2 regions of the Bacillus basilensis genome follow, and region 1 is predicted to be linked to the other one. Evidence: a T-box and tRNA genes for the amino acid it is inferred to sense, from the RefSeq annotation. Region 1 holds a T-box; the other holds one or more tRNA genes.
The links. The T-box of region 1 lies ahead of argS (arginine--tRNA ligase). A T-box ahead of a tRNA ligase gene usually reads a tRNA of that ligase, here a tRNA-Arg.
Positions count from the first base shown of each region.

Region 2: it has a tRNA-Arg gene. The T-box ahead of argS (arginine--tRNA ligase) is inferred to sense a tRNA for this amino acid. The anticodon was not compared.

Region 1 is NZ_JBNTQO010000029.1:13,888-22,589, reverse strand. Features, by position in the region: gene ACQVV1_RS28470 (bacteriocin-processing peptidase family protein) at 1-3,932, opposite strand, end outside; gene ACQVV1_RS28465 (class I SAM-dependent methyltransferase) at 4,243-5,121, opposite strand; gene ACQVV1_RS28460 (hypothetical protein) at 5,271-5,489, opposite strand; gene ACQVV1_RS28455 (DUF2085 domain-containing protein) at 5,519-5,848, opposite strand; gene argS (arginine--tRNA ligase) at 5,961-7,649, opposite strand; T-box leader at 7,695-7,909, opposite strand; gene ACQVV1_RS28445 (class I SAM-dependent methyltransferase) at 7,950-8,702, opposite strand, start outside.
Region 2 is NZ_JBNTQO010000019.1:43,091-66,276, forward strand. Features, by position in the region: gene lon (endopeptidase La) at 1-2,010, opposite strand, end outside; gene lonB (ATP-dependent protease LonB) at 2,193-3,863, opposite strand; gene clpX (ATP-dependent protease ATP-binding subunit ClpX) at 3,970-5,229, opposite strand; gene tig (trigger factor) at 5,494-6,771, opposite strand; gene ACQVV1_RS25005 (hypothetical protein) at 7,081-8,079, opposite strand; gene ACQVV1_RS25010 (hypothetical protein) at 8,277-8,525, opposite strand; gene ACQVV1_RS25015 (PH domain-containing protein) at 9,044-9,658, shown strand; gene ACQVV1_RS25020 (hypothetical protein) at 9,752-9,952, opposite strand; gene ACQVV1_RS25025 (hypothetical protein) at 10,534-10,797, shown strand; gene ACQVV1_RS25030 (DUF6572 domain-containing protein) at 10,863-11,222, shown strand; tRNA gene ACQVV1_RS25035 (tRNA-Arg) at 11,381-11,454, opposite strand; tRNA gene ACQVV1_RS25040 (tRNA-Gly) at 11,456-11,529, opposite strand; gene ACQVV1_RS25045 (metallophosphoesterase) at 11,639-12,142, opposite strand; gene ACQVV1_RS25050 (XTP/dITP diphosphatase) at 12,156-12,764, opposite strand; gene rph (ribonuclease PH) at 12,776-13,513, opposite strand; gene gerM (spore germination protein GerM) at 13,642-14,691, opposite strand; gene racE (glutamate racemase) at 14,823-15,632, opposite strand; partial or broken gene ACQVV1_RS25070 (MFS transporter) at 15,843-16,391, opposite strand; partial or broken gene ACQVV1_RS25075 (type 1 glutamine amidotransferase domain-containing protein) at 16,479-16,688, opposite strand; gene gerE (spore germination transcription factor GerE) at 16,812-17,036, opposite strand; gene ACQVV1_RS25085 (purine/pyrimidine permease) at 17,202-18,506, opposite strand; gene ACQVV1_RS25090 (DMT family transporter) at 18,537-19,436, opposite strand; gene ACQVV1_RS25095 (amidohydrolase family protein) at 19,530-20,774, opposite strand; gene ACQVV1_RS25100 (amidohydrolase family protein) at 20,788-22,038, opposite strand; gene ACQVV1_RS25105 (glutathione ABC transporter substrate-binding protein) at 22,153-23,186, opposite strand, start outside.

The sequences.
Region 1 (8,702 bases):
TTTGGATGGTGTATAGAAGCATTTTTCAATACATGAATTGCCTCTTCAAACCTTTCTTGACTTTGATACATTTCTCCTAAAGTAAGAAACGCTCTACTTACAAACGGCGTTTGCTCCGTTAATTGTAAGGTAATCTTTTCTGCTTTTCTTACTTCCCCTGCTTTAAAGTAGACTTGTGCTTGCAGAAGAAGGGTATCATAATCATCTGGTAACTCTCGAACCATTTGCTTTGTTAATTCCGAAGCATCTCGTAACATATCTTCTTCCTCACACTCTATGAAAAGATTTACAAGTTGCTTCGCTACATCGTAATCCCATTTATGTTCTAACGATGTTTGCAATACATCTCTTGCCTCTTTATACATCGCCACATTCTCGTAAAATAGTGCAAATCGCTGCGCTGCCATACTATTTTTCGAATTTAACTTTAAGGAAATTTCATATAAATCAATGATTGTAGTAATAATCGAAATTTCTTTCGCACGGTTTTTCATACGATAAAAAGCTCTCGTAAATATGGATTTTTTCGGCTGTTCATTTTGTTGACGTTCAATCCATCTTTCTGTAACCGCAGATGCAGCATACATAAATGCCATACTTCTTTCTACTTTTTTCACTTTTAATGTATGAAGAAAATCTCGTATGTTAGACAATTTCTTATGTTGTTCTGTCGCTTTTACATATACATCAAATATACGTTCATTCTTTACATCTTTTTGTATCACTTTCATTGCAATTTCAATCGCTTTTGCATTTCTATTTTTCACTAATACTTTTGCATAATGATATAGAACTTCTGTATGCTCACCATCTACTTGTAGTGCTTCTTCAATCTGCGCTTGTTCTTTATCTATTTCATCCATCGCTCCATATACGTAGGCAATCGCATCTAATCGCCATATTTCAGGTACTTCGTCTGCTAATTGTTCCAGTTCAGTCAGTAACTCTTCCTGAAGATTCATCTCTACTGAAAGCTGTGCCAAATATTCCATATTAATATGCAGCGGCTCTTCTTTCATTGCCTGAACCATATGACTTTGTTCTTTAGAGCGGTTTTCTTCTTTTTCGTATATTTCTGCAAGCTGTAAATGTACACCTACGAAATTCCCATCAAGCTCTAAACATGTTTCATACGCTTGTTTTGCTTCCACCAATTGCCCTAATGCCATAAGTGTTTCACCAATTCGGTAATAAGGTAATGCTGTTGCCTTTTGTTCTATCGCCTGATTATATCTTTTCATCGCTTGGCCGTACTGCCCAATAGATTCATATAAAATACCTGTATAACAACCGAATTCACTTACTTCATTTCTTTCTTTGTGTAGCGTTCTTAAAAATGCTATCCCTCGTTGTACAAATACAGTTCCTTTAATTCGATTCACATATTCATCTAACGCACTTGCTACATTATATTCGCTCTGCTTTATACCACTCTCTAACTTAGACAACGCTACTTTAAACCCTTCTTCATTTCCACCAAGTTCAACCTCAGCATCCCATAAAACCATTCCCGCATTCATATGAAAATCTTGACTCTTTTCAATTTGTTTTTCAATACCGAGAATATATTCTTTTGCTTCCATGTATTGCTCTCTTGCCATATAAACTTGTGTAAGTCCGAAATGAGAATAAACATCCTCATCATTTTCTTCTAAAGCACGCTTATACAATACTTCTGCTTCTTCCAGACTATCATTTTGAAAGTGATAATCACCTAATTTTACGTATAGAGGTGCTTTATCATCACAATTCTCAATACCTTTTGATAAAATTTCTTTCGTACTTTCCTCATCCTTCAAATCAGATTCGTATATTTCCGAAAGTTTCGTATAAATGTAAGGTGCATTGCTATCCAAATGAATCGCTATTTTAAGCCCTTTTATCGCTAAATATAATTTCCCTAAATGATGCGCACATCTCGCTCGCTCATACCATACATGTGCTTCATTTTTATACTCTTTTAACAGATCGTTAAAGATTTCATACGCTTCTTCATATCTTTCTAAATCTATTAATATTAACCCGTGATTCGTTAAAGTGAATCTTTCTGGACTACGTTCTAAAGCAACTTGAGAAAACTGCAATGCCTTTTCAGATTGATCGATATACATATATGATAATGCGAGAAAACTCCAAGCAATCGGCTGATCTGCATCTAATTGTAATGAGGAACGAAAACTTGAAATTGCTTCTATATAACTTTCCTGTTCAAAAGCATATCTTCCGTTTATTAAATGATATAAAGCACGATTATTTTTCTTCTCAACACTCGCGAGCATTTGCCCTGCTTTTTCTAATTCTTGAAGGCGAATAAAGCACTGCGCACCATGTAATTTAACAAAATCTGAGTTCGGAAACCTCTCCATTAACTTTTCAATACAAGATAAAATAAACTTATTATCTACTTCAACATCTAAATGTTTAATCGTATATAACCACGTATTCGGATTATCACTCGTCTCTTTTAAAAACTGTACTAAGCTATGAATCCCATCTTTATCTTGTTCATCTAAATGATCCGTTAAAGAAAAAATGGATTTAAAATAATGATTTTCTTCTTCATTTAAAAATGATAATTGTTCCTTCTTTTCTTTCGGAACAAACGTAATCGCTAAACAACCTGTATAACGATATTTTTCTTGTAACTTACTATATTCCACAATAACTGGTTCTATAAAGTTCGGATCTTGAACATAAAAAGCTTGTAACGTATCATCATATCCAGCTAGCACTTGCACATGTGAAGCATGCTCAATATCTATACTTAATAAAACGGGAATCGCCTGATCTAGCAGTCTCTTATAATTTTCCACATTCCCTTTAAAATAACGATATTCATAACCTAATTCTTCTAAATAAGAAACAGTATCTGAAAACTTCGAGCCAGTCATATCAAAAATAAACTCTGCTATTTCATCTTGTGTACGTTTTTCTCCCCATAACTGCAACATCATTTCTAAACTTGTCGGCACACAATAATTATCCTTTTGTACAATTGGAACTATAGGTAAGTGAACCTTTTTTCCATCTGGATTTTTTTCTAAATTATGATATAAAGACTCTTTTAAACTTTTTTCTTCTTTTAATAACTGTTGTAAATCTACAAGTTTATTCATTTTGTAAAACGCTTCTGCACGTAAATGTACAAAATAAGCTTTATAAGCATGATAAGGGAGCTGATTATTTATATTATCTATTACCGCTAACATCTCTTCATACTTCTCTAAATCTAATAAATATTTTACCTTTTCAAAATGAAAATATGGTACTTGCGGGAACTTTACAATCGCATCATCAATTAGCTGTAATGCACGTTTTTGTTCTCCTTTATTCGCATATAACTGTGATAATAAATAGGTAGATAACTCTTCACAATCTTTATGCTGCATGCCAGCTATAAATTGTTCTTCTGCTTTCTCCCATTCACCTGTATGCATATAGACGTAGCCCCATTTATCAAATACAGCACGTGCACTGTACTCTTCTGCCTTTTTCATATAAAAAAGGGCTTCTTCATTTCGTTTCATTTCTAGCAAACATCGTACTAACGTAAAATATGTTTTCGCTAAAAGATCAACTTTTATTTCTTCTTTATTTACCTCTTCTAACGAATCTTTTAACAACTGTTCTACTTCAAGTATTTTCCGCTCATCGATTAACTCATCACAATATAAAGAGAGCGTTCTCATATTTGGGAATTTTTTATATGCATAGCGAATGAGGAATGAACTGTATTGGTGCATAAGCCCTTCATCAGTAAGACGTATTAATATATCAAACTCTTTATGTGAAGGAATATTAGCAAGCCAATTCTTCAAATAAGATAAAGTATTCTTTTCTTTTATATATGAAATTTCATTATTTATTTCCTGTAATCCATCTATAAATCTCTTGTCTTTCAAACAAGCATCTAACTGCTTAAAATCTAGCATGTATTCACCTCGAATATTTATTTAAACTGCTACTTGCTTAGATTTTACACATCATATAGTAGGTATTCAACTAAAATCACTTATAATGAGTGGTATTAATTAATATTATTCAAATTTATAACAAAATATAGTAAAAATGATTGTTTTTCTCTGTATTTTGTTTGATTATATGTAATAACGTAACATGTGGATCTTATCTTTCGAAAGGTGAACTCTGTACATAAAATTATATCGGCGATAATTCAAATATATCAGCGATTATATGTCGAATATCGACATTCAGCGACATTTTTCATCGTATTACTACCCTTTAACATACTATTTCACCAAATGTAATTTTCATATTCGGAGCGTATACTAAAGAGGAATGTAAATGATATGCTTTAAAAAATCGTAGTTCAGCTTCATATTGAGCTAGCGCATCATCATATGTTAATTCCCTGGCCATTAAACGTTCTATAAATTGCTGTTTATCTCCTGGATTGCCCGCTATTCCCTCTTCTTTTAAAGAATGATACAAATCGTTTTTATCTTTGTAATGTATATTAGCGTCTAAAAAATTCACTTTATCACTCACTCGACACTCAATATTTTTCACACCTAATTCACTTAAATACATCGGTATTTTCATGCCGATATTGCCATCTTTACCGTTTCTCTTCGTATCACATTCAAATAATTTTTGCAAAATACCTAGCTGAATAATTTCCGATTGCTCCTCCCCATCTAACACGTATGAAGACATATTTGAAATCCAATGTGGTTCAAAACAGATTATTTTTCCGCCCTTTTTAACTGAATGCATCATTTTTTGTAGCATCGTTTTTGGTGAACTCATATGTAACAAGAAAGCATGACAAATTGCCATATCGTATGTATTGTTCAATTCAATTTCTGTAGCATCTCCCTCAATAAATTCTGATTCATATGGGAGTAAACGAAACAACTCTCTCGCTTCCGCTATTAATGTTTTTCCACTATCAATGCCTGTATACTTGGATCCTTTTGGAAGTAATGGCATTAATATTAAGCCTAAATAACCATATCCACAACCGTAATCAACGATATGTACTGGCTTAGTGATCTTCCAAACTGTATTTACTAAAAAGCTTACATAATCGTCATTGTAATATAAGTCTCTTGTGTTTTTTAAATATGTTAGTTTACTGTTCCAATCGTACGTTTCCAAGTTGAACGCCTCCTTTTATATACAAAACTACAGTTCTCTATATAATAGCCGTATTCCTACGTCATTCCTAAAATTTCAAAGCAAAAAAGCTAGTGTATTTTAAAGATACGCTAGCTTTTAATTCGGAAGAAAGGTAGATAACTAGAAGTTTAATTCGAACAATCACAATCTAAACAATCCGTACAGTCTACATCACCACAATCTGATTTTCTCTTTCTTTTGTTTCTTTTAAGATAATAATACAGCAGCCAAATCAGTAGTGCGCAAATAACAAAAGCTATTATTGCTTCTGTATACTTGTTTTGAATTATAAAACCGATTCCACTTCCGCCTGAAATAAAAATTAGAATTAAGTAAACCCAGAACATTTATGTAAATACCTCCGTTACTATATACCTTAAGATAATATCCATATAACACTAGACGAAATGGATAACCCCATACCATTACCGCTTAATACACCGGTAGTTACTCTTAGCAAATTTGTGCTGCTTCTCCGTTTCCACTTTTGGGTGAAACCATCAATGAGTAACGGAATTTGAGCAGAAAATGATAGTATGATTGCCAAAAGAAATGAAGGGGTTATATAAAAATAAATTGGAAACATTAAAATACCGATAAGCATGCCTGTACAACGCGCACATAAAGGTATGTACTTTTGTAGTTTAAGGAAACTTCTTTCCGCTCTTCTATGACAAGGAATTTGCAAAATTAAAGTTCGGATCAATATGAATCACCCTCTCTAAAAAGATTTTAATTGATTTTGCAAAAGAATTATATATCTAATAAAAAAACAAACCAGGTTCATACTAAAACCGGTTTGTCAGTTTACTACTATGCTACATCTCCTCAGGAGCATCCACCCCAAGTAAACGTAATCCTTCTTTTAATACAACCGTCACAGCATACACTAATGCCAGTCTGCTATCTTTCTCTTCGCTCTCTTCCAATATACGCACATTTCCATAATATTTATTAAACGATTGTGCTACATCTAATACGTATTTCGAAATGATTGATGGCCCATTTTTGGTGAAGGCTGCTTCAATTATTTGCGGGAATTTGTTTAGTAATTTTACGACACTCCAACTATGATCATCTTTTAATACAAACGTACACGTTTCAAATTCTACACTTTCTTTTCTTAAAATAGAGCAAGCACGTGCATGTGTGTACTGGACATATGGGCCTGTTTCACCTTCAAATTTCAGCATGTTTTCTAATAAAAATTCGATATTGTGCATACGTTCGTTTTTTAAATCGTGGAAGATGACTGCACCAACACCGACTTGCTTTGCTACTTCTTCTTTTTGCTTTAAGTTTGGATTTTTCTCTTCAATATTTTGTTTTGCAAGTTCGATTGCTTCCTCAAGTACCTCTTCAAGTAAAATAACTCTCCCTTTACGTGTCGACATTTTCTTACCATCTTTTAAAATGAACCCAAACGGTACATGTTCCATTCCATCAACCCAAGTATATCCAAGCTTTTTTAATACAGTGAAAAATTGATTGAAATGTAAACTTTGTTCCGGGCCAACTACATATAATGCTTTATCAAATGCGTATGTGTTTTGACGATATAACGCTGCTGTTAAGTCACGCGTTGCGTAAATAGTCGCACCATCTGATTTTCTAATTAAGCAAGGCGGCATTCCCTCTTCTTCTAAATTAACAACTAATGCACCTTCTGACTCTTCAAGCAAATCATGTTCCTCTAAAATCCCAATAAAGTCTTCCATTAAATTATTATAAAAAGCTTCTCCTTGATAATTAGTAAATTCAACACCGAGAAGTTCATAAATACGAGAAAATTCTTTTAAGGATTCGTGACGGAACCAATTCCAAAGCTCAACTGCTTCTTCATCACCTTCTTCTAATTTCTTAAACCAAGCGCGTCCATCTTCTTCTAGTTCTTCGTCGTCTTTTACCTCTTCATGGAATTGAACATATAACTTAAATAGTTCACGTATTGGATCCTCTTTAACTACTGCTTCATTTCCCCATTTTTTATAGGCGGTAATTAACTTTCCAAACTGTGTTCCCCAATCCCCAATATAATTAATTCCTACAACTTCATAGCCACATTTTTCAGCGATATGTTTCAGGGAATTTCCAATCATTGTAGAACGTAAATGCCCCATCGAAAAAGGCTTCGCGATATTTGGAGAGGAATAATCGATAACGACCGTTTTTTCACAGCCAATGTGATTTTGGCCGTACTCTTCTTTCTCCGCTAAAACCGTTTTTAATACTGCATCACTTACAGTTTCACGATTAAAAAATACATTTACGTAAGGACCAACAGCCTCTGTTTTCGTAAAGAACGGGTCACTTAATTTCTCCGTAACTTCCTTTGCGATTAAAGCTGGTGATTTTTTATATTGCTTCGCAAGTGAAAAACATGGGAACGCTGCATCTCCAAAATCATCTTGTTTCGGTGTTTCAATTAATTCTAAAATTTGGTTTTGCGTTAATTCATCCTTTAAAATACTGGATAAACTTTTCGCAAAATGCGTGTTATAATCCATGAAATAACCTCCTTATTTTTTAAAACACAAAAAACTCGTCTCTAAAAAAGAGACGAGTTTTAACCCGTGGTACCACCCTTGTTGTTCATTACAAACCACTTTCCCGTTTATAACGAGGACAGGGGGCCTCGGCTTACTCTACTATTCGTTCAAGAAGCATCTCCGAAGTGCGCTTCATCTTTTTCTTCCGCACTAGGCTCACACCATCCCTAGCTCGCTTTCCGTCTAAAAAAGACTACTCTCTTCATCACAGACAGTATATTTAATTAATTATTGCTTATTATACATCTTTTCAAACAATTAGCAAAGGTCAATTACACCAAAGTGAAACTTAGCACTTTTTCTTTTGTATACGTGAAAATTATGTTTTTCAAATCTAGAACTACGGAAATGATCTTTCAGAACGACACGCTTTCTCGCCACACGCTTCGCTTCCGCAATTGTTTCGTCAGTAATATCATGATACAAAGCGAAGTGTTTTAACCCTTTTATTCCATCTGATTCTATGACAGTTTCTTCAAACATTGGATCCAGATAAACAACATCATAACTATTATCCTCACATTGTTTTAAAAACTCAAAATGCCCCGTTTGCTTTACATTAATTCGTTGCATTGCTTCATCAATTTCAGAAACGGATGAAGACCATGTTTGCAAACCATTTCCCATGATGTAAGCCATATATTCATTGCCTTCAAGTCCTGTTACTTTTCCGCTTTCACCAACAATATAACTAGCTACAATACTATCTGATGCCATACCGAGCGTACAATCTAACACTGTCATTCCGCTCTCTAATTTAGCAGCTTGTACAAATGGATCGTGTTCTCCGCGCATTAACCTTTTCACACGAAACATCGCTGAGTTTGGATGAAAGAAAAACGACTCTTCCGTACCTTTTGGATAAATAGCTAATCGGTTTTTGCCCACAACAAGTATATCTTGTTCATACTGCTCATGCAGTGTATGTACTGGTATGTCATTACGTTTAACGAAAGAACTATTTAATTCTGCTGCTACCTTATTTGCATAATCTGTCATTTCTTTGTTTGT
Region 2 (23,186 bases), on a different contig from region 1:
TTCTGGAACATGAATATGAATATCATTTTTCTCATGAAAATTCGGATCAATCTGAAGCTCTTCTGCACGAGAACGAATATAACTAAACGCAGCTTGTGCTGATTCTTTCATAACATCCCCAAGTTTCCCTGTTAAAATTAATTTCCCCTTACCTGGCGCTACAGAGACTTCAATCGCAAGTGTATCCCCGCCTGCTGCTGTATACGCCAAACCTGTCGCCATACCAACTTGGTCTGTTTTTTCAGCTTGCCCATAACGGAATATGTGCTTACCAAGTAAATCAACAACATTTTTTTCCGTTACAACAATGCGCTTGCGTTCTGCTGTAACGATAATTTTTGCTGCTTTACGGCAAACTTTTGCAATTTGGCGCTCTAGCGTACGAACACCAGCCTCACGTGTATAATAACGAATAATTTCAAGAAGTGCTTCATCACGTACTTGTAAATTACCTTTTCGTAAGCCATGCTCTTTTAATTGTTTCGGCAATAAATGTTCACGAGCAATATGAACTTTTTCAAGTTCTGTATAGCCAGCAATCGAAATAATTTCCATACGGTCAAGTAATGGACCTGGAATACTTGAAAGTGTATTTGCAGTTGCTACAAACATAACTTTCGATAGATCATATGGTTCTTCAATATAATGATCACTGAAGTTATGGTTTTGTTCTGGATCTAACACTTCAAGTAATGCTGCAGATGGATCTCCACGGAAATCGTTAGACATTTTATCAATCTCATCTAATAAAAAGACTGGATTAACTGATTTCGCCTTTTTCATACCTTGAATAATACGTCCTGGCATCGCTCCAACATACGTACGACGGTGACCACGAATTTCAGATTCATCACGTACACCACCAAGGGAAACACGGACAAAATTACGATTTAATGATGTTGCAATTGAACGCGCTAACGAAGTTTTTCCGACCCCAGGAGGTCCTACTAAGCAAAGGATAGGTCCTTTTAATGAATTCGTTAACTTCTGTACCGCTAAATATTCAAGCACGCGCTCTTTCACTTTCTCAAGACCGTAATGATCTTTGTTTAAAATCTCTTCAGAATGAACAAGATCAATCATATCTTCTGTTGTTTCTGTCCACGGAAGTGCTAATAACCAATCCATATAATTGCGAATAACACCGCTCTCCGCAGAACTTGCTGGTAACTTTTCATAACGGTCTAATTCTTTCAGTGCAGCCTTCATTGTTTCTTCAGGCATTCCCGACTGTTCAATTTTCTCACGAAGTTCTTCAACTTCCCCGCCCTTACCTTCTTTATCGCCAAGTTCAGTTTGAATCGCCTTCATTTGCTCACGTAAGAAATATTCTTTTTGCGTGCGCTCCATTGAACGTTTCACTTTTTGTCCAATTTTCTTTTCTAAACTAAGTAACTCTTGTTCATCTTGAATAATTGAAATAAGTGTATGTAATCGTTCCTTCACAGATATAATCTCTAAAATTTCTTGTTTCTGCTTCGTCTTAATTGGCAAGTGAGAAGCGATTAAATCAGCTAATCTTCCTGGCTCTTCTACATCAGCTACCGTTGCAAATGTTTCATTTGAAACTTTTTTCGAAACTTTAATATATTGTTCGAAATGCTCCAGTAACGTACGCATAAGAGCTTTCTCTTCTAGATCATCTTCCACTTCTTCCGTTACCGTTTTGATAGAAACTTGCACTACATTTTCTTCTTCGATAAACTCTACTACTTCTGCTCTATGTAAACCTTCTACAAGGACACGAAGCGTACCGTTCGGCAATTTTAACATTTGCTTCACTTTCGCCACTGTACCTACACTATATATGTCATCTTCTTTCGGATCATCGATATTCATTTCTTTTTGCATTGCTAAAAAGATGATATTTTCATCCATTGCCGCCTGCTCTAGTGCTTGTATCGATTTATCACGTCCTACATCAAGATGCAGAACCATCGTTGGATATACGAGAACGCCTCTTAATGGTAGGAGGGGTACGATTCTTTCATTCGTATTCATACTAGACATAGCACCTCCATAATAAATTAAACTCCTGTTCAACTATTTTATATTACAATACATCTAGATGCAATTGCAGAGATTTTCCGCAATTGTAAATCCCTCGTTTTTTTCCCTTATAAAAAGAAAAAAAGACTCCGCTTAAGCATACAAACTTAAACGAAGTCTGGCAAATGTTATTATCTTCATTCTCACATTGATTGTGCATCTGTTTCGTCCACAGCAGTATGTATATCAAGCTCTCGATGCATATTTTCCTGCATAAATGTTAGCTCAAATACTTCATTTAACTTACGAACAGGAATGATTTCAATTCCTTTTATTGTGTATAAAAACGGTTGCATGTTTTCAGCAGGAATGATAACTTTCTTAGCACCTGCTTTTTTCGCGGCTTTTATTTTTGCATACACACCACCAATAGGTTTCACCTCTCCGTGTATACTTATCTCACCGGTCATCGCTACTTCATTATTCACATACGTACGATGCACTGCTGAATATACACCTGTTGCCATAGCAATTCCTGCCGAAGGCCCATCAATCGGGATCCCGCCTGGAAAATTAATATGTATATCGTACCCTTCTGGCAACACATCTAGAGAACGAAGTACTGTTAATACATTATCTACAGAACCTTTCGCCATACTTTTACGGCGAATTGATTTCGTTTGACTACCAATACTTTCCTCTTCAACAATTCCGGTAACATTTACCGATCCTTTATCTTTCGCCTTGATTGCTGTTACTTCAATTTCTAATAACGCACCTGTATTTGGTCCGTACACAGCAAGTCCATTTACAAGACCGATTCTCGGAATAGGATAAATACGCTTTTCATACTTCGGTGTAAGCTGACTAGAGTGAACAACCCACTCTATATCTTCATCTTTAATGAAAGAACGCTCTTCATTTATTGCCATTCCAGCTGAAATTTGTACAAGATTAATCGCTTCTCGTCCATTTCTTGCATACATCCCGATCATTTCAATACCATTCTCACCAATTTGCATTTCCACTTTGTCAGCTGCATTCTTCGCTACTTTTTGAATTTCTTCTGTATCTAACTCACGGAAAAACACTTCTAAACAGCGCGATCGAATAGCAGGAGGAATCTCCTCTGGCGAACGTGTCGTCGCCCCAACTAAGCGAAAATCGGCTGGTAAACCTTTTTGAAAAATGTCATGTATATACGTTGGAATCATCGTATTCTCTTCACTATAGTATGCACTTTCCAAAAACACTTTCCGATCTTCTAGCACCTTTAACATCTTGTTCATTTGAATCGGATGTAGTTCACCAATCTCATCAATAAATAAAATACCACCGTGTGCATCTGTTACCGCACCTTTTTTCGGTTGCGGAATACCCGCTTGCCCCATTGCACCAGCACCTTGATAAATTGGATCATGCACCGAACCGATTAAAGGATCTGCAATACCACGTTCATCAAACCGAGCTGTCGTCGCATCCAATTCAATAAATGTTGCATTTGTGCGAAATGGAGATTTCGGATTTCGTTTCGCTTCTTCTAATACGAGACGTGCTGCCGCTGTCTTCCCGACACCTGGCGGGCCATATATAATCACATGCTGTGGATTCGGACCACAAAGAGCCGCTTTTAACGACTTAATCCCGTCCTCTTGCCCTACAATATCTAAAAAGGATGTAGGACGTACCTTTTCCGCAAGCGGCTCTGTTAAAGAAATCTCGCGCATTTTACGAAGCTGTTCTAATTCTTTTTTCGATTCTCGATCAATTGAAACTTTTTGTGTTCGCTGATTTCGAAGTAAATGCCAAAAATACAATCCGACAATTACACCAAAAACAAGTTGAACAAGTAAAAATATATTTGTCCAGCTCATCATTTATTTCCTCCCGCAATGTTTTATCTCTTAGTATTTCCGCGGAGGAACATAGCTAAACATAAAGAAAAACAGCAATTATAAAAATTGCTGTTTCTCCCTCGCATTATGCAGATGTTTTTGTATCAAGTACAGTACCGTCTTGTAACACCAATTTTGGCGGTGCATTATCAGCTACTGTTTCTTTTGTAAGAACACACTTCTCGATATCTTTACGAGATGGAAGTTCGAACATTACATCTAGCATTAAGCCTTCAATAATAGAACGAAGTCCACGAGCACCCGTTTTACGTTCAATTGCTTTTTTCGCAATTTCAATTAGTGCGCCTTCTTCAAACTCTAACTCAACATCGTCAAGCTCCAATAGTTTTTGGAATTGCTTAACAAGTGCATTTTTCGGTTTCGTTAAAATATCAACAAGAGCATCTTCATCAAGCGGTTCTAGGTTCGCAATAACTGGAAGACGACCGATAAACTCTGGAATTAAACCAAATCTTAAAAGATCCTCTGGTAATACGTGAGATAAAACATGCTTCTCATTTACATCAGCATTTTTCTTCTCAGAACCAAATCCAATTACTTTTTCACCAAGACGACGTTTAATAATTGGCTCGATGCCATCAAACGCTCCACCACAGATGAATAAGATGTTCGTTGTATCAATTTGAATAAACTCTTGGTGCGGATGCTTACGACCACCCTGAGGTGGAACGCTTGCTACAGTACCTTCTAAAATTTTCAGAAGTGCCTGCTGCACACCTTCACCAGATACATCACGTGTAATTGATGGATTTTCGGACTTACGTGCCACTTTATCAATCTCATCAATATAAATGATTCCTTTTTCCGCTTTTTCTACATCATAATCCGCTGCTTGGATTAATTTAAGTAAGATGTTTTCTACATCTTCCCCAACGTATCCAGCTTCAGTTAAAGATGTTGCGTCCGCGATTGCAAATGGAACATTTAAAATACGCGCTAACGTTTGTGCCAGTAATGTTTTACCACTACCTGTTGGCCCGATAAGTGCGATATTACTCTTCGCTAATTCTACATCATCAATTTTGCTGTTAGAATTAATGCGTTTGTAATGGTTATATACCGCTACCGCTAGTGCTTTTTTCGCGTTATCTTGTCCGATGACATACTCATCTAAGATTTCACGAATTTCTACCGGTTTCGGTACATCTTTGAATTCTACTTCTTCGTCTTTCGCAAGCTCCTCTTGTACAATTTCAGTACAAAGTTCGATACACTCGTCACAAATGTAAACACCTGGACCTGCAACTAACTTTCGAACTTGCGTTTGTGTTTTACCACAGAAAGAACATTTTAATTGCCCTTTTTCATCATTAAATTTAAACATATTTTCACACCCCTTACAAAGTGCTAACCTCTTGCCTTCGTATGTACACGATAAATGTATCGTATGTAAATACATATTATGTCACTACGTGGCGAGAAATACAAATAATATGACTAGTTATGTACAAATAAAAAGTTTTTAAAACTTTTGAAATATGTATATTCGACTTATTAAGGAAGTTTTCCTTCTTCATCGAAAAGTTTTATAAATATATTTCTATATTTATAAAACAAGGCACGATTAAAATCGTGCCTTGTTATTTTATTATGCAGCGTTTTCTACTAAGAAGTCTACAGCTTTACGAACTTTAAGATCTTCAGCTAAAGCGTCTACGCTTCCAAGAGCTTGCTTGATAGCGTCTACTGGCATACCGTACATTTCAGCCATTTTTTCAACTTCTTCAGTTACTTCTTCTTCAGTAACTTCGATGTTTTCAGCTTCAATGATAGCTTCAAGAACAAGGTTGATTCTTACGCGTTTTTGAGCGTCTTCTTTCATTTGCTCTTTTAACTTGTCAGCATCAGTACCTGTGAATTGGTAGTAAAGCTCAAGGTTCATACCTTGTTGGCTTAAACGTTGCTCGAATTCACGAACCATACGATCTAACTCAGTGTCGATCATAGCTTCTGGAATTTCGATTTCAGCGTTAGCAGCAGCTAATTCTACTACTTCGTCACGTACTTTGTGCTCAGCTTCGTGCTTTTTGCCTTCTTCTAAGTTTGTACGAAGTTTTGCTTTTAATTCATCAAGAGTTGCAACCGCTTCGTCTGCTTCTTTAGCGAACTCGTCGTTTAACTCAGGAAGTTCTTTTGTTTTGATTTCGTGAATTGTTACTTTGAATGTTGCTGGTTTGCCAGCTAATTCAGCAGCATGGTACTCTTCTGGGAATGATACTTCAACGTCTTTAGAATCACCAGATTTAAGACCAATTACTTGCTCTTCGAAACCTGGGATGAATGTACCAGAACCGATTGCTAGAGAGTAGTTTTCGCCTTTTCCGCCTTCAAATGCTTCGCCATCAACGAAACCTTCGAAGTCGATTACAGCTGTATCACCGTTTTCAACAGTTCCTTCTTCTTTAACAACTAGTTCAGCTTGACGCTCTTGTAAAGATTTTAATTCGTTCTCTACATCTTCGTCAGTTACAGTTGTTTCAACTTTTTCTACCGCTAAACCTTTGTACTCACCTAATTTAACTTCAGGTTTCACTGTTACTTTTGCAGTGAAGATAAGGTTAGCATTTTTTTCGAACTTCTCGATGTCGATTTCAGGATGAGCAACTGGGAAGATACCAGCTTCATCGATCGCTTCACCGTATGCTTTTGGTAAGATGATGTCTAAAGCATCTTGGTATAAAGATTCGATACCAAAGCGTTGTTCGAATAACGGACGAGGCATTTTCCCTTTACGGAAACCTGGTACGTTAATTGTTTTTACTACTTTTTTGAACGCAGCGTCGATAGAGTTGTTTACTTCTTTAGCATCAACTTCGATTGTTAAAACGCCTACGTTACCTTCTAATTTTTCCCATTTTGCAGCCATTTATTCTTTCCCTCCAACTATAATAATGTATGCACATACCTCTATAGATTAAGATCTTCATTATCTCTTTTTTGAAATAACAAAAGTACAAATAATCCTCTAGCAAAAGCTTTCAGATATAATGTTCCAATCTACTAATTGCCTAAAAGACAATTACGGTATATTTTGTTCGAGAATAATATGAAACATATTAAGTAAGAGAATTACACTTCTCTTCTCTTACAAACAGGCAGTTTTCTGCCTTTTGCAACCCTTACATTATAACATAGAATATGCTCGTTTCAAGAACCGAACGATTCTTTTTCATAATTATACGGGCAAATATCCTTCTCTTTCAACACGCAATAACCATTGATAGGCAATATGAAACTCTTCTAATTCAATATTATACGCTGTCATAAGCTCTTCTTCATCAATAGTCAATCCGAAACGCTTTCTACCAATTCTCTCTAAAACAGCAGCCCAAATCTCCACTTTATCCATTAATAGAGCGAATGGGAAAACGCTAATTTGCAATTCTTTCCAATATGTAACCATCGCATCAAATATATCAGGATAATTTTGCTCTAATCGGTTTGATAATGTATGTATAATGTTATCGGATTGCTCCTCATTATGACCTGTAAATGCTGGAATTACCTTAATCGTATTCCCAAACTTTTCTACCTCTATCTCTTCTTCTATTTGATTTTCTACCATTTTATACAAAATAGAAGTTTTCAAATAAGGGTGCTGTTTTTCGTCTATTAAAAATTTCTTTAAAATAGGTAATGCAAGATCCAAGTCTTTTAACGAAAGTTGCTGAATCGCTCTTAGCTTTTGCCCAAAGTTTTCTCCAAACATTTCATTAGTAAACTCATCCAACTCAAAATTCGAATCGACTAGTGACGTATCCACTTCATTTAACATACCTTCTGCAAATAAAGCGAGCTGTGCTAATTTTTCCTTTTGCTCAGGCATTATATCCTTCGTTTGCAATACTTTTTCAACGGTTTCAATAACGCCTTCATAATCATTTGTTTGAACTAAAATCGTCACATACGTTTCAAGAATATCACCAAATAATACAGCTCCCGCTTCAAGCAACTGTTCACATTTGTCTTTCGCTTCTTCCATATGTTTTAACTCTAACAAACAAATAACTGAAGCTAGTTCCGTTTGTTCCGTTTCTGCATTATACTGACGTAATATTTCAAAGCAGCGCAATGCATCTTCGAATTTCCGCTCTTTCAGCGCTAAAAAACCTTCATCAATATATCGCTCTGATAGCTGCGGAAACAATACGACCGTATTTTCTTTTTTATCCATACGTCCGCCTCTTTTTCTAGATTTTAATTATCTTTAAAGTAAATATATCAAATGAGTAATGAGAACACAACATCCCAAAACCCTTTGTTTGAAATATGAAAATATTTAATTTTTATATTTCAATATAAACAAATCCTTACCGAAAATTAAAAATGTACAAATAAAAACCCTCAGCAATGAAAGCAGAGGATTCATCATTATTGGAAAGCCTTTATAATAGTGGGGTATATAACAAGGGTAATAATTTGGAGAACAATAATTGCCATAACAATCATGCTAAAATAGAAGATTGGTTTACTCCGCTTCATTAAAAACATAATGATAAGCATCGTACAAGCAAACAAACTTAAGAAGAACAAACTCGTCGTCGAACTAAGTATACCACTTGGGACAAAGAACAATAACACTACACTACAAGTACCTATAATTCCAAATAACCATTCCATTCATTCACTCATTCCCTTTCCCTCTCATGGTAGTTTCCTCTAAGCGATTAAATGTTTTACAACATCAACTACATACGTTAATTTCTCATATGCTACAAACCCGAAAGCAACTGTTAAACCCGTTACGATTAATCCTTTCATCATTTCTTCCTCCTCGTTTTATCGTTGTTACCTTTATTATAGAGGATTAGTAATTCGTTACCATCGAACTACCTTACAGTTACCTTACAGAATTGTAAGATTTCAAAAAGGGATAGAAAAACACCTCATATCGTTTGAGGTACTTTCACGGAATTTCTCTATAATCACATGCAAAATTAACTTTTTTCTCTTGGTTATTTTTCGGAAAATCCACTCTTAAACTAATAGATTTACTAAATAATTTTGGATTGAAATAATTATTCGTTCCTTTTCTCAACTTCCCTTCAAATATTTTTAATTATAAGAAAACACTTTATCGAAATCATGTTAATATATTTTTATACAATTAAGAATTTAATTTAAAAGGGGGATTATGTATGTTTAAAAAAATGGCTGCAGATGTTTTAGGATTAAGCGATGTAGGTTCTGTCATTACACCGAAAGATTACGATAAAGTTGATGCCGATGATTACGTGATGCATGAAGATGGGGAGAAAATTTATTTTCTAATCAAATCAAAATCAGATGAATATTGTTTCACAAACAAAGGATTAATTCACCTAGATGGCACAAGTGCGACAAGTAAAAAACGTACATTACGCCGCTTTAGTTATAGCAAATATCAAATTAAAAACGTAGCACTTGAAACTGCCGGAACGATTGATTTAGATGTAGAAATTAAGTTTCAAATGGGCGATGAGCATTACTCAATTGATGTTCATAAAAAACATATTGAAGAATTAAAAGATTTATATAAGGCTTTACTTAAAATCGAAGAAATTTCATACGACAACGACATCACATTGCAGTATGCACATAAAAGTCTAGATATGGCATCTAATGCTTTTAGCCGTATTTCAAACGCACAAGTAAATTTGGCAGAACAATTTAAAGAAATAAACGAAATCGCCTTTAACTGGCTCGTTGATACGAAGAAACAATATAACGTGAAAGATTATGGTTTTGTCTTTGAGAAGTTTATTAATAATTAATTTAAAACAAACAAAAACCTTGTTATCAAAAGATAACAAGGTTTTCTTAGCGCCCCAGAAGAGATTCGAACTCCTGACCCGCCCATTTCCGTACTATTTTATATATTTTGATCGCAGTCTTAATATATCTTCCTCTTCGCGAATGCCTGCCGATCCCTTCCTCACATTTTTTACGACAGTCCAATTCGGGTTAGTTTCATCACCGATGTTCTGTATTGTAAAGTTGCCGTCACCATATTTACGTTGACCTTCTGCCAATTTCTCCGTTAAATCATTCTCTTTTGCTCTCGCCATCTTTGCGCCATCTCCCTTTTTTATACAACCTTCTTAAACTGTCCAACCAATCACACGTCCAGTCACAATTGGAGATTCTCGTTTTCCGCTTCTATTAATTGTAACACACTGCCGGGGATAAGTTCCGACAACGGATGCTCAATCGTACTAGAATGGTAAAAAGTTTTATAACATTGTAAGTGATTAATTAGGGGCATCTGGATATGAATTCGATTTCCATCATAAACCTATTGATTCTTTAAATTAAATACTATGAGGAACAGGGCGCATAAACGATGCTCCTTTTATTTAAGAAAAAGAATTACATATACAACTGCTTAATATCGAAGGAAAGGTTACAGATATTAAGAATGAGCTACAATTATAACCCAAACTAGACGCGAAACTTATAAGTAATCACTTCTTGTGATAATCTTTCACTCGTATTAATTATGCTATTTCATTCCTACCCCCATCTCTTACACCAAAACATCAATTTTTAGCGTCCCAGGAGAGATCCGAACTTCCGGCCCACCTATTATCTACAATATATAAGCGATTCTTTCATCGCTTGTTTAACATACACTAGCTAATGTATAGATATGGTATCATTTTCTTGTGAAAATATTATAGGAGAAGCAGTAAAAGCCCAAAGCCAGGTACAAATAGGAATAAATCAAGAAGCTGGGAAAGCCTTTGAAAAAGAAGTACATAAGGACTTCTCAAAAGAGGTAGATACAGTAGTAGAACAAATAACTTTAAAGACTGATAAAACAGGAATAAAGACAAGACTTGATTTTCTAGGAGCCAATAAAGATCTAGAAGATATAAGAATAGTTGAGGCAAAGGGAAACCATCTTTTGTAGGCGGTACGGAAATACCTCCAACTAAAGTTGAAATTAGAAGAAAACAATAGATAAGAGGTGTACTTATGTCTTTATACGAATTAGAAAAAGTTGATTTTATGGGCTACAATAAAGAAGAAAAAATAGCCTATTTAGTCATCGCTGATGAATTAGACTGGTCTGATGAGGAAAAACATATTGAATTACTGCAAGAAAAAATCAATTTGTATTTGGGCTTTATAGAAAGTGACGAGGTTTACGAAAGGTATCCTGAAGTAAAAGGGTATGGTTTTGTTATTAAGATATTCGGGAAATATCTTTTTACTGAATGGGGCAAAGAATTTTTAGAAAAGGTTGATGAGGTTCTCGTTGAAGCTGGATACGGTTTTCAATACGTGCATAAACCATTTGATGAGTCTGAACAAACAAATAATATAACTGACTAGCAAAGAGCGTTTTTAAGCGCTCTTTTTAATGCACTTTAATCTGTTGCATATACTCATTATCATATATCTCGTTATAATATTTTTAAACCTCTTGCACATACATCAATTTGTAGACAAACAAAAAACCTTGTTATCAAAAGATAACAAGGTTTTCTTAGCGTCCCAGGAGAGATTCGAACTCCCGACCGTACGCTTAGAAGGCGTATGCTCTATCCGGCTGAGCTACTGGGACATGGAGCGGGTGAAGAGAATCGAACTCTCGACCAGAGCTTGGAAGGCTCTTGTTTTACCACTAAACTACACCCGCATATGTTATTTTATTTTTCTTCGTTAGCGCTTTTGCCCTATCGACAATATTTATTATATGTATAACCATACATAAAGTCAACACCTTTTTTAAAAGAGGATAATTTTTATTATCCTCTTTTAAAAACTGCTTGTTCAACTAGCTGTCCGTCTAGTGTTTCAAAACGAACTTCCATTTGATTTTCATCCATTTCTAATAAGGCAAATGTCTTTTCTACACGCTGACGCGGTAATAAAATACTGCCTGGATTAATAAATAAAACGCCGTCGATTAATTCCGCACCTAATACGTGAGAGTGTCCGAAGCATGCAACTTGCGCCCCTACTTCTTCTGCACGGTACGCTAATGTTTGTAACGTCATTTTCACGTTATGACGATGTCCGTGCACAACTACGAAACGAATGCCGTCTACATCAGTTACAATTTCATCTTGAAAGTTAGCATAATCACAATTCCCTTTTACCACATGGAAACCTTGCAGCTCTTCATGAGCAGGCGTTAGCTCTGAATCACCGCAATGAATCATGATATCTACTTTCCCTTCATACTTCTCTTTTAACTGCTGTAATTCCTTCACAGAGCTATGACTATCGCTTACGATTAAAGCTTTCATCAATCTCTCTCCCTTATTCTCCTAAAAACCATTCAGGGATTTTTTCTTCTAGCTTACGTAGAGCACGTCCGCGGTGACTAATAGCATTTTTCTCATCTGAACTTAGTTCCGCCATCGCTTTTTTATATTCTTCCACATAAAAAATCGGATCATATCCAAAGCCGTTTTCCCCGCGGCGTTGTTCTAAAATAAATCCTTCACATGTCCCGTTTACAATGACAGGCTTTTTATCCCCTTCAGGGAAAGCAACTGCTAATGCACAGTAGAAACGAGCTTTACGCTTTTCAAACGTTACTTCATTTAATTCTTGTAAAACTTTATCAATATTCGCTTGATCATCTTTCGGTTCTCCAGCAAAACGAGCTGAATATACGCCTGGTTTCCCGTTTAAAGCATCTACAATAAGACCTGAATCATCCGCAATTACGATTGCATTCAACTGTCTACTCAAACTATCCGCTTTTAAGATCGCATTTTCTTCAAATGTTTCACCAGTTTCTTCTACTTCTTCAATATGAGGAAAATCGTGTAATGATTTCACTTCTAAATCAAATCGCTCAAATAACTCAGCAAATTCACGTACTTTCCCCATATTTTTTGTCGCTACAACAACTTGTTTCATATTTTCCACCTCTACTCTATATGAGATACGATGTCACCTAACGCTTCTTTTTGCATGTCAATCAGTTGGAAAATGCCTTGTTCTGCAGCATCAAGTAATTCATTTAACTGCGCTCTGCTGAACGTCGCTTCTTCTCCAGTTCCTTGTACTTCAACAAACTGGCCTTTTCCAGTCATAATTACGTTCATATCAACGTCTGCTTTAGAATCTTCTGCATAGTTTAAATCTAAAACAACACCTTGCTCTTCCACAATCCCTACTGAAGTTGCTGCTAAATAATCTTTCACTGGAATTTTAGATACTTTTTCTGCTTGTAATAACTTCTCGAAAGCTAATACCATTGCTACATATGCACCTGTAATAGAAGCTGTTCTCGTTCCACCATCAGCTTGAATAACATCACAATCAATCCAAACCGTTCTCTCACCAAGTGCTTCTAAGTCAACTACCGCACGTAATGCTCGTCCAATTAAGCGCTGGATTTCCATTGTACGCCCTGTTACTTTCCCTTTGCTTGATTCCCTTATTGTACGTTGCTCTGTTGCACGTGGAATCATCGCGTATTCAGCTGTTACCCAGCCCTTTCCTTCTCCACGCATAAACGGCGGGACACGCTCTTCAATTGTCGCTGAGCAAATTACCTTTGTATCCCCAACCTCAATTAACACTGATCCTTCTGGATGTTTTAAATAATTCGTATGAATATGTATATGGCGTAATTCTGTTTTCTCTCTACCATCTACTCGCATAAAAATAACCTCCTCATAACTATTTGTTAGTATAGCCAAATTTAAATGTATGATATGTATACAATAAAAGAAGAGGAACCCAAAAAGCAATTCCTCTTTCTTACTTAAGTATATCAAATTATCGACGATTAAAAACTACCTGTATTCACGTTTTCTGGACGATCTACAGGTTTTATTAATTTTCCGCCCTTTTCATCTATAAGATTCGCTTTACCATTCACTTCAATAGAAACACTTTTTACGCCTTTCTTTTCTGTTAAAGATAAAACTAATGACTTCAATACGTAATTTGAAACCATATTTTTATCTGGGTTTATAAATATATTTTCATTAAAGTTTAATGTAAGATTTCCGTCTTGTAATTTCGGATTCGTAATCAGCTTAACTCCTGGATTGAAATCATTCAGGAGCGATTGATGAATCGGTCCTTTTACAAGTTCATCTATAATGGTTGCATAATCATTTTCTTTTCCTTCTACAACGCGGCGTGTTACTGGTACGTAGTATTGCTGTTTATTATTATTTTGCGCCATAAAATAAAGGGTAACTGGTTTTGTATTTGTTACATCCGCTACTTGTTCATCATCGAAGTTGATACCGTTCGCACGGCTCACGCCTTCACCAAGCGGTGTACCACCAACAGGCATCTTCGCCAATTTCTCACCATTTATTTGGAACTGCACTTGTTTTATTTCTTTAAATTGCGTCAACGTCCATGCAATAGATTCAATGATTTGACGTTCTTCCTCTTTCGCATAGTTTTTCATTTCTTTAGAGAAATCAATGACTGCCGTCCCATCTTTTTTCAAATTTAGGGTCATCGATGTATTCGCTGGAATGACTGCACGGAACCCATTCGGTAATAAATTCGTTACCGGTCCATCTTTCACAAGGTACTCTAACGTTTGCTGAATGACCTCATTTGCTTTCGGAGTAGGTATAGCTAACGTTTGCGGCACAACATAGCCATTTTTATCAACAAGGTATAGTTCTCTATTCACCGTTTGTCCTTGCTTATCTTTCTTAGCTACTTCTTTCTTTCCACCCTCTGTATACGTAACTTGTTTTGGCGGATCAATTTGTTCCGTTGCTTTCTCCTGATTTATAAAGCCACACCCTGTTAGTAAAACAGCGCTCACAGTAGCACCAACAACCCATTTAAAAGTGGATTTAGGCATGCCATTCCCCCCTAAAATCTAAGTTTGTACTATTATGTATACGAGCTGTTTCATTTTTTAGAACAAGCTGTGCTTCCTATAAACAAAAAAACTCCTGATTTCTCAGGAGTTTACTTATATGGATTCTACTATTATTCTTTTTCTAAATGAATATGTTTCACATTTTCAATCGGTTGACCGAACCATTTTGATGCAATTTCTTTAAATAGACCTATTTTTCCTGTTGTTAAGAAGAGATGATCACTTTGTTCCTCTCCCTCATTCAACATTTTACTATGGTATAAAATTGTACTTACTTCACGCGCCGTTTCATCACCAGAACTAATTAGTTGCACTTTATCTCCCATTACTTGTTTAATAACAGGGCCTAAAATTGGATAATGTGTACAACCTAAAATAAGTGTATCAATATCAGTATTCTTCAGCGGTTGCAACGTTTCTCTTACAACTTCATATGCCATTTCACTTTCGAAATTACCACTCTCTACAAGCTCAACGAAAGGCGGACACGCTAAACTTTCTACCATAACACGGTTATTAATAGACTTTAGCGCTTCTTCGTATGCACCACTTTTCACCGTTCCGATTGTTCCAATAATCCCAACATGATACGTGTTTGTCATTTTTAAAGCTGTACGTGATCCTGGGTGAATAACTCCTACCACCGGAATTGGTAATTGTTTCTGCATCTCTTCTAATACAACTGCAGTTGCTGTATTACACGCAATAACTAACATTTTGATATTTAAATCTAGTAAATGCTCCGTCATTTCCCACGTAAATTGACGCACTTCTTCTCGAGAACGCGGACCATAAGGGCAACGTGCTGTATCCCCTAAATATATAATGCGCTCTTTCGGCAACTGACGAATTAATTCCTTCGCTACTGTTAAACCACCAACTCCTGAATCGATAACACCGATTGCTCTATTCAACTTCATCACCCGTTTTCTCATTCATCATCTTATTTTATCATTATATTTTACAAACTTTAAGTTCGCTAACTTAAACTGCTTCTGTATGAAAATTTTCATTTGTACCTGTATAGACTAGGACCTTTTTTATTTTGCTCCTTTTTTTCATAATTTGCAAGACAGAAAAATAACCGACCTTCTATAGGAAAGTCGGTTTCTTCTATATAAAGTACATATTTAATGCTCCATCTTTTTTTGGAAAGAAGACATTCCTATTAATAAGAAGAAATGAGCAGAAATTAACATAACGATTAAAATAAAATTCAAACGATAACTATTTGTAGATTCCATAATTTTGCTTGCTACAGCTGGTCCAAATGCCATACCGAAAAAATTAATTAAATTATATAAACCAAGACCTACTCCAACTTTAGCTGAATGTAATGTTTTCGGTATAAATGTGTTTAATGATACTTGAATGGCTGAATAACTCATAAACGTTAAAATAATCGCCAATATAATAACGACTATACTTCCATTCGGAATAAACCCTAAAATTAAAAAGCCAACAATCATAATGACAGACGCTACATAAGTCATATTCACATGTCCAAACGAAGGGACAATCTTTCCAGTAATAAAACTAGACACAATACCAAAGAGTGATGCAACAAACAATACAATTCCGATAACAAATGGCGACAATCCGTGCACTCTTCCTAACAGTAAGGGCAATAATAATAAATTAGCACATAACGCCACATTAATTATAAATGAAGTCACTATACTCAATACCTCTTTTTAGTTTAAGGGATTTTCCATTTACACTATAGAAAAAATACCCGCTACCTTTATGAGTAGCGAGCACTTTTTCTATAATTTATTTACAGCTCTTCTTATATCTTTTCCTATTTCCATACTAGACTGCGGATTTTGCCCTGTAATTAAATGCCCATCTACTACGACATGCGGCGTGAAATTTGGAGCAACATAAAACAAAGCCCCTTCTTCTTTCAATTTACTTTCTAATAAAAACGGAACTCGCTTTTCTAAATGTACAGCTTTTTCCTCATCATGTTTAAAATAGTTATTTTTAACGTTTTTTTCTTAAACATACCTTCTCTCTCAAAGTCTGAGATACCTTTTTTAAGTTCAAAATTTAGACAGAAAAATAGCCGACTCTTTACATAAAAGTCGGCTGCTTTCTTATAGTTCGAGCTCTCCCATGCGAAGAAGCTCAACAACTGCTTGTGAACGTCCTTTAACTCCTAGCTTTTGCATTGCGTTTGAGATGTGGTTGCGTACTGTTTTTTCACTGATAAAAAGTTCACCCGCAATTTCTTTTGTTGTTTTATCTTGAACCAGCAATTCAAATACTTCTCTCTCTCTCTTTGTGAGTAACGGTTTAGATTGATACGCTTTTTCCTTCAACTGGTATAACCCTCCTTGCTTAAGCCAGAGCCGTGTATGTGTAAGTTGGGTGTTTATTTAGTCAAGATATTGTATGAATGAAATGTGCGGGTGGTGAATAAAAATGGGCTTTATTTCTCATGTTATTTTAGACTTTTATACATTGCATTCACTCTTTGTATCCACTTACTTTTCGGTACGCCATATTTGTTCTAGTAATATGCTGACAACTGTACCTACGAACAAACCATTTCCGAATATATATTGCATAACAGACGGTAAGGATTGGAGCGCTCCAGACGGTAAAAACATAACACCGCTGCCAAATAATACTGCAATGCCTAAAATCGTTACATTCCTTTCATTAAGCTCCACTTGTTTTATATTATTTAACCCAATTCCAATTAGCTGTACGAATGAAGCCATTAAAACTGCAGATGCAACAGCGGATGGTAACGATGCTAAGTAACGAATAACACTCGGAAACATCGACATTATGACTAGTAACATACATGCTAGTAAGAACGATCGTATATATTTTTGTTTTGTTAAGCGAATAAATCCTGCCGTTGCTGGTAACGGAACGACACCTACAGTTGAAAATACGGAAGAAATGATGTGCGAAATCCCTCCAACCCACGTACCATCCTTCAACTGTTTCTGTTCAATAGTCGCTTTTTGAATGGTAGCTTGATTAATTGCTATAATAGCTGCTACTGTATTTGAAACTAAAATACATACCATAACGAAACTTGATACTGCCATACCTGTATTCCACTTTGGAAATCCCCAAGCAAATATTTGCGGAAGTTGCACAAAATGAGTTACTTGAGATGGAATCGTAACTTTTCCTGCCATTAGAAAAAGAATCCATCCACTAATTAATCCTATTAAAACCGCATAACTTTTGACAAAACCTTTTCCAAAATTAGATAGTATAATAACGAACAAAAATATACTAAACGCGATTATCGCTGTAAATCCATCGATTTGGGAAGCAGTAGCAGTAATTCCTAGCATTCCTTTTAAAAATACACCGCTTAATTGTAAACATAATAAAAGTAAAAACGTCCCTGTCACAAGCGGCGTAAATAAAAATAAAATACGTCCGATAAAACCAGTTACTCCTAATCCTATTAAAATAACACCGGAAATTATCATTCCTAATTCTAAAATTTGCAATGTACTATGTAATTGGTTTTGCCCGACAGTTGCATAAGCAAGTACGGTAAATACTCCAACCCAAGATCCAGCTGGTCCATCCGCAATTGGAAGTCTATGTCCAAGCCACCCTTGTAAAAAAGAAGATATACCAACTACAAAAAACGTACGCTGCATCAAATAAAATATTTCTTCTGTCGTAAGATGAAATAATCCGCCAACGACAATTGGTAGTGCGATTGAATTCGCCAATAAAAATATAAACCATTGCAAGGTTCCCATAATATGATTTTGGTTATGTTGATTGTCCAAATTTTTCATCCCTTCCATACATTTCACACAGAAATACACGCTATACTATTACGTAGCTTTTCGAAACAACACTTTTTGTCCCCTCGATTTCTTCCCGTATCCAAATGTTGCAATATAAACTCCACAAACGATAAAAACAGCTCCAATTATTTGAATGGCTGTTACACTTTTCTGCAATATAATATAACCTACCACCATCGTAACGAATGGTTCTAAATTTAAAAACATGGCTGCTGTTGATGCCTGTGCTTTTCTCAATTGATTATTCCAAACTAATGTACAAATTCCATGCATAAGTATTGCTGTCACAATGAGAAGCGCCCAACTCTCTATAGAGTATTTCAACGTTATGTGAGAAAAGGTAAAAGCAAGAAACGGTAGCATAATTAAAAAACCAAAAATTGAAGAAAAGAATGTAATCAAAAACATATCATCTCTGTTCCCCAATTTCCGAATGAAAACGATAGATAAAGAAAAAGATAGCATCGTTATAAAAATCCATATTAACCCTTCTGAAAAGACGAACCTCTGCCCAACACCAATTACAAAAAATACTCCAAAAGTAGCAATCCCTCCTCCTATTACTAACTTAGCTGTTAACGGTTCGTTTAAAATAAATACTGCTAGAATAGAAGTCATAACAGGAGTAAGTGCTAATATTAGCGCAGCTGTTGTTGGATCTGCTGTTTGTAACCCTTCATAAAAAGACCATTGATTAATCGCGACACCCATGATTCCAATTAATAATACACTTTTCATTTCATTCTTTTCTATATATAAGTCTTTCTTACACATAATAGCGTACGCTAGAAAAAACAAATTAATAAATAGTAAGCGAAGTGTCGTTAACAACACCGGATGAAATGTATTTACTAAAATCGCACCAAATATAAAATTACTCCCCCAAACTACTACACATATAAACAGTAATATATATGTACGTGTCACCTATTCCCCTCCTTTTCTCGTAAAAAAGAAGGATTCCTATTCTTTCATTAGGAACCCTTGAAAAAATATATATAAATTAGGGAGATACGTAAATCAAATCAATACACCTTGAACATGTTGCAAGGAACCTGCTACTATTTTCCCATCTTTCATCACGGCTGGTCGCTTCGCTCGTCTAGCAATCGCTTCTGCTGAACAAGTAGCTTGTAAGAAGACGAAATCAGCTTTATCTCCTACTTTAGGCCAAACTTGATTTCCTTCTTGATCCAATGGCGTTTTTCCACCTGTAATATACGCCAAAGAAGAAGATAAAGACTTCTCATCAATCCAGCGATACTTTTCTGCTAAACGCCCTACTCTTTCAAAAATATCAGCATTTCCAAATGGTCCCCATGAATCAAACATACTATCGCAACCTAAAGAAACGGAAACTCCTTTTTCTGTAAGCAATGGTACTGGCGGCATATTTCTGTTAATTGGTACTGTCGTAATAATAGACATTCCTCTCTCAGCTAATAAGTCTGCCATATCTGCTCCTTCTTCTTTAGATACATCACCTAGACTAAACGCATGACTGACCGCGACACGTCTGTCCCAATTAGCCTCCTCTATAAATTGAGCTAATTTTTTAATTGTATAAATACCTAAATGCCCTGCATCATGTAAATGCAAATCAACATCTGCATTTGCCTCTACAGCAATTTCCATCATATCAAAAAGTGATTTTTCAATATTATTATCTACAGTAGCTGGATCTACACCACCTACTAAAGTTGCGCCCATTTTCATCGCTTCTCTCATAAGAGAATGCGCTTCGGTACGAAGTAAACCATGCTGCGGGAACGCTACGATTTCATATGTAAACGCACCTTTCATATTCTCTAAAGTTTGACGGACAGATTCTAAGTTTTTAAGACCGATATACGGATCAATATTTACATGCGTTCGTATATGAGTCGAACCAGCATTTAAAATGTTTCTGAGTAATAACTCTGCTCTCTCTCCAGTTGTTTGAGCTAAAATTGGTAACTCTTGCTGTTCTAACTCTAATCTCTCAATAATATTTTTTACTGGTGTGCACGCTTCCCATGGGCCACCAAGTTTTGTCTTATCCAGGTGAAAATGATTTTCCACAAACGATGGAAGAACAAACAATTCTTTCGCATCTTTCGTTTCATATTCTGTTTGAAGCGGTACATCCGCAAGTACAATCTTTTCAATCTTTCCATCTTGTATGAGTAAATGATGCAAAGCTGTTTCTGTACCTGTAACTACTTCATTATTAAACTTGTAACCTATTTCTAATCGTACATTCGTTAACCAATACACATTTTGCATTTCAATCATCCTCTCAAACAAGATTATTTATAGCCGCTTTTTGCAAACTACCAGCAACAACATTCCCTTTATATAAAACAGCACAACGCTCTGTTTGTCTTGCTACTACCTCGGCTGAACATGATGCTTCTGTAAAGACAATATTTGCTTCATCCCCAATTTTTGGCCATTGACGATTTCCTTGATCATCTAATATAGATTTCCCGCCCGTAATAAACTGAAGTGCTTTCCCTAAAGAGCGCTCGTCAATCCATCTAAATCTCTCCGCTAGACAATTTGCCTTTTGCAACATATCTCCTGTTCCAAATGGAGACCAATGATCAGTTATACTATCGTTTCCTAGTGAAACTTTTACACCTTTACAATTTAATAGCGGAACTGGAATTACATGTCTACTAATTGGAACTGTTGACGTTATATCAATGCCTAATGCCGCAAGTCGTTCAGCCATTTCCTCCGCTTCTTCTACAGATACATCTCCAAGTCCAAGAGCATGACTAATCGTAACTCTTCCTTGCCACCCTGCTTCTTCTGTTAATGCAGCTAATCGCTTCATTGTAAATGTTCCGAGTTGATCCGCGTCATGTAAATGAATATCAATGTCTGAATCAAACTCTACTGCAATATCCATAATTGTATTTAATGATTTTTCAATATTACCGTCTACAGTAGCTGGGTCTACTCCACCTACTAAATGAGCTCCCATACGCATAGCGTCTTTTACAAGCCCTACGGAATTACTTCGTAACAAACCGTGTTGCGGGAATGCTACGATTTTTGCTGATAACTTATCTTTATATGTTTCCAGTGCCGCAATCGTTGCTTCTAAATTTCCAAGACCAATTACAGGGTCAATATTGCAATGTGTTCGAATATTTGTCGCTCCATTTTCAAGAAGTAATTGCAACATTTTCTCCGCTCTACTCTTTGCAGTTTCTAATTGCTTCGGAAGAATAGTTTGCTCCTCATGAATACGAGTGAATATACTCTTTACTGGTGTACATGCTTTCCACGGTCCACCATAATACGTTTTATCAATATGAATATGCATTTCTTCAAATGCTGGTAATGCCAGTAAACCATTTGCATTTACTACTTCACCATCTTGCTCTGATACAATCCCAGGTAATATCTTCGTAATCTTTCCATCTTCAATAAACAAACTACAAATTTCCGTTTCTGTACTTGTAATTCGCGATTCCTCATATACGTACCCACATTCAAGTTTCACATTCGTTAACCAATATTGTGATTTTACACTCACTTTGTCAATCTCCCTTCGCAATATGAATTTTCTACTTCACAAACGAAACAAAAACAGATAAAAATTTCTATCAGTGTAAAATGGTGTTTTACACTGATAGAATTTCCTATTTTACTAAAGTTCTACATCTTCCAGTCGCAAATACCCAGATGGATCAATCCAAAATCCTTTTATATTTTTCGTAGTTGCGGCAATATGATTAATCCCTCGAATTGGTACTAGCAAAGCATCTTTTAATTCAATCTCTTGTAACTGTTTATACAATTCTTTTCTCTTTGTCTCATCTTTTTCTTTTCTAGCATCTTCTATTAATTTATCTACTGCCGGATTACTATAGAAGAATTGGTTACCAGTTGCTCCGTGTGAACTAGAATGGAATAAATTATATTGATTATAGTCACCATCACCTGTTGCGTTTCCCCAACCTCCAACAAACATCGCATGTTCTGATTTATTCGTTGCAGCTAAAAACGCACCATATTCCATAACTTTAATTTCTACATCAACGCCAATCCCTTTTAATTGAGATTGAATTACTTCCACTAACGCCATTCTAACTTTGCTGTCATTCGTCCAAATTGTTGCTTTAAATCCATTTGGATAACCAGCATCCGCTAATAATTTTTTTGCAGTATTAATGTCATACTTATATCCTTTTACGTCTTTCGTATAACCGAATACTTTAGGAGTCATTACGGAGTTTATTTCAGTCCCAACATTGTTATATACCCCTTTTAAAATCCCTTTCGTTTCAATCGCATGTGCAATCGCTTGACGAACGAGCGGGTTATCAAATGGCTTTTTCCGTACATTAAAGCCAATATATTCTACACCTAAACCTTCATTTTCAATTAACTCCATGGATGGTGAATTTTTCACACGCTCTACTTCAGTTACAGGTAAATTCTCTGCAATGTGAGCTTCACTAGTTTCAATCATCCCAATACGTGTTGCATCTTCTGGTACTACTTTGAATACAACTTCATCAACCTTTGATTTTTCGCCCCAATAATTTTTATTCTTTTCAAGTCGAATTTCTTCACCTGGTTTCCATGACTTAAAAGTATATGGACCTGTCCCAACCGGATGCTGCGCTAAGCCTTTTCCTTTTTCATCAATTGCTTTCGGACTTAAAATACTTCCTTCAT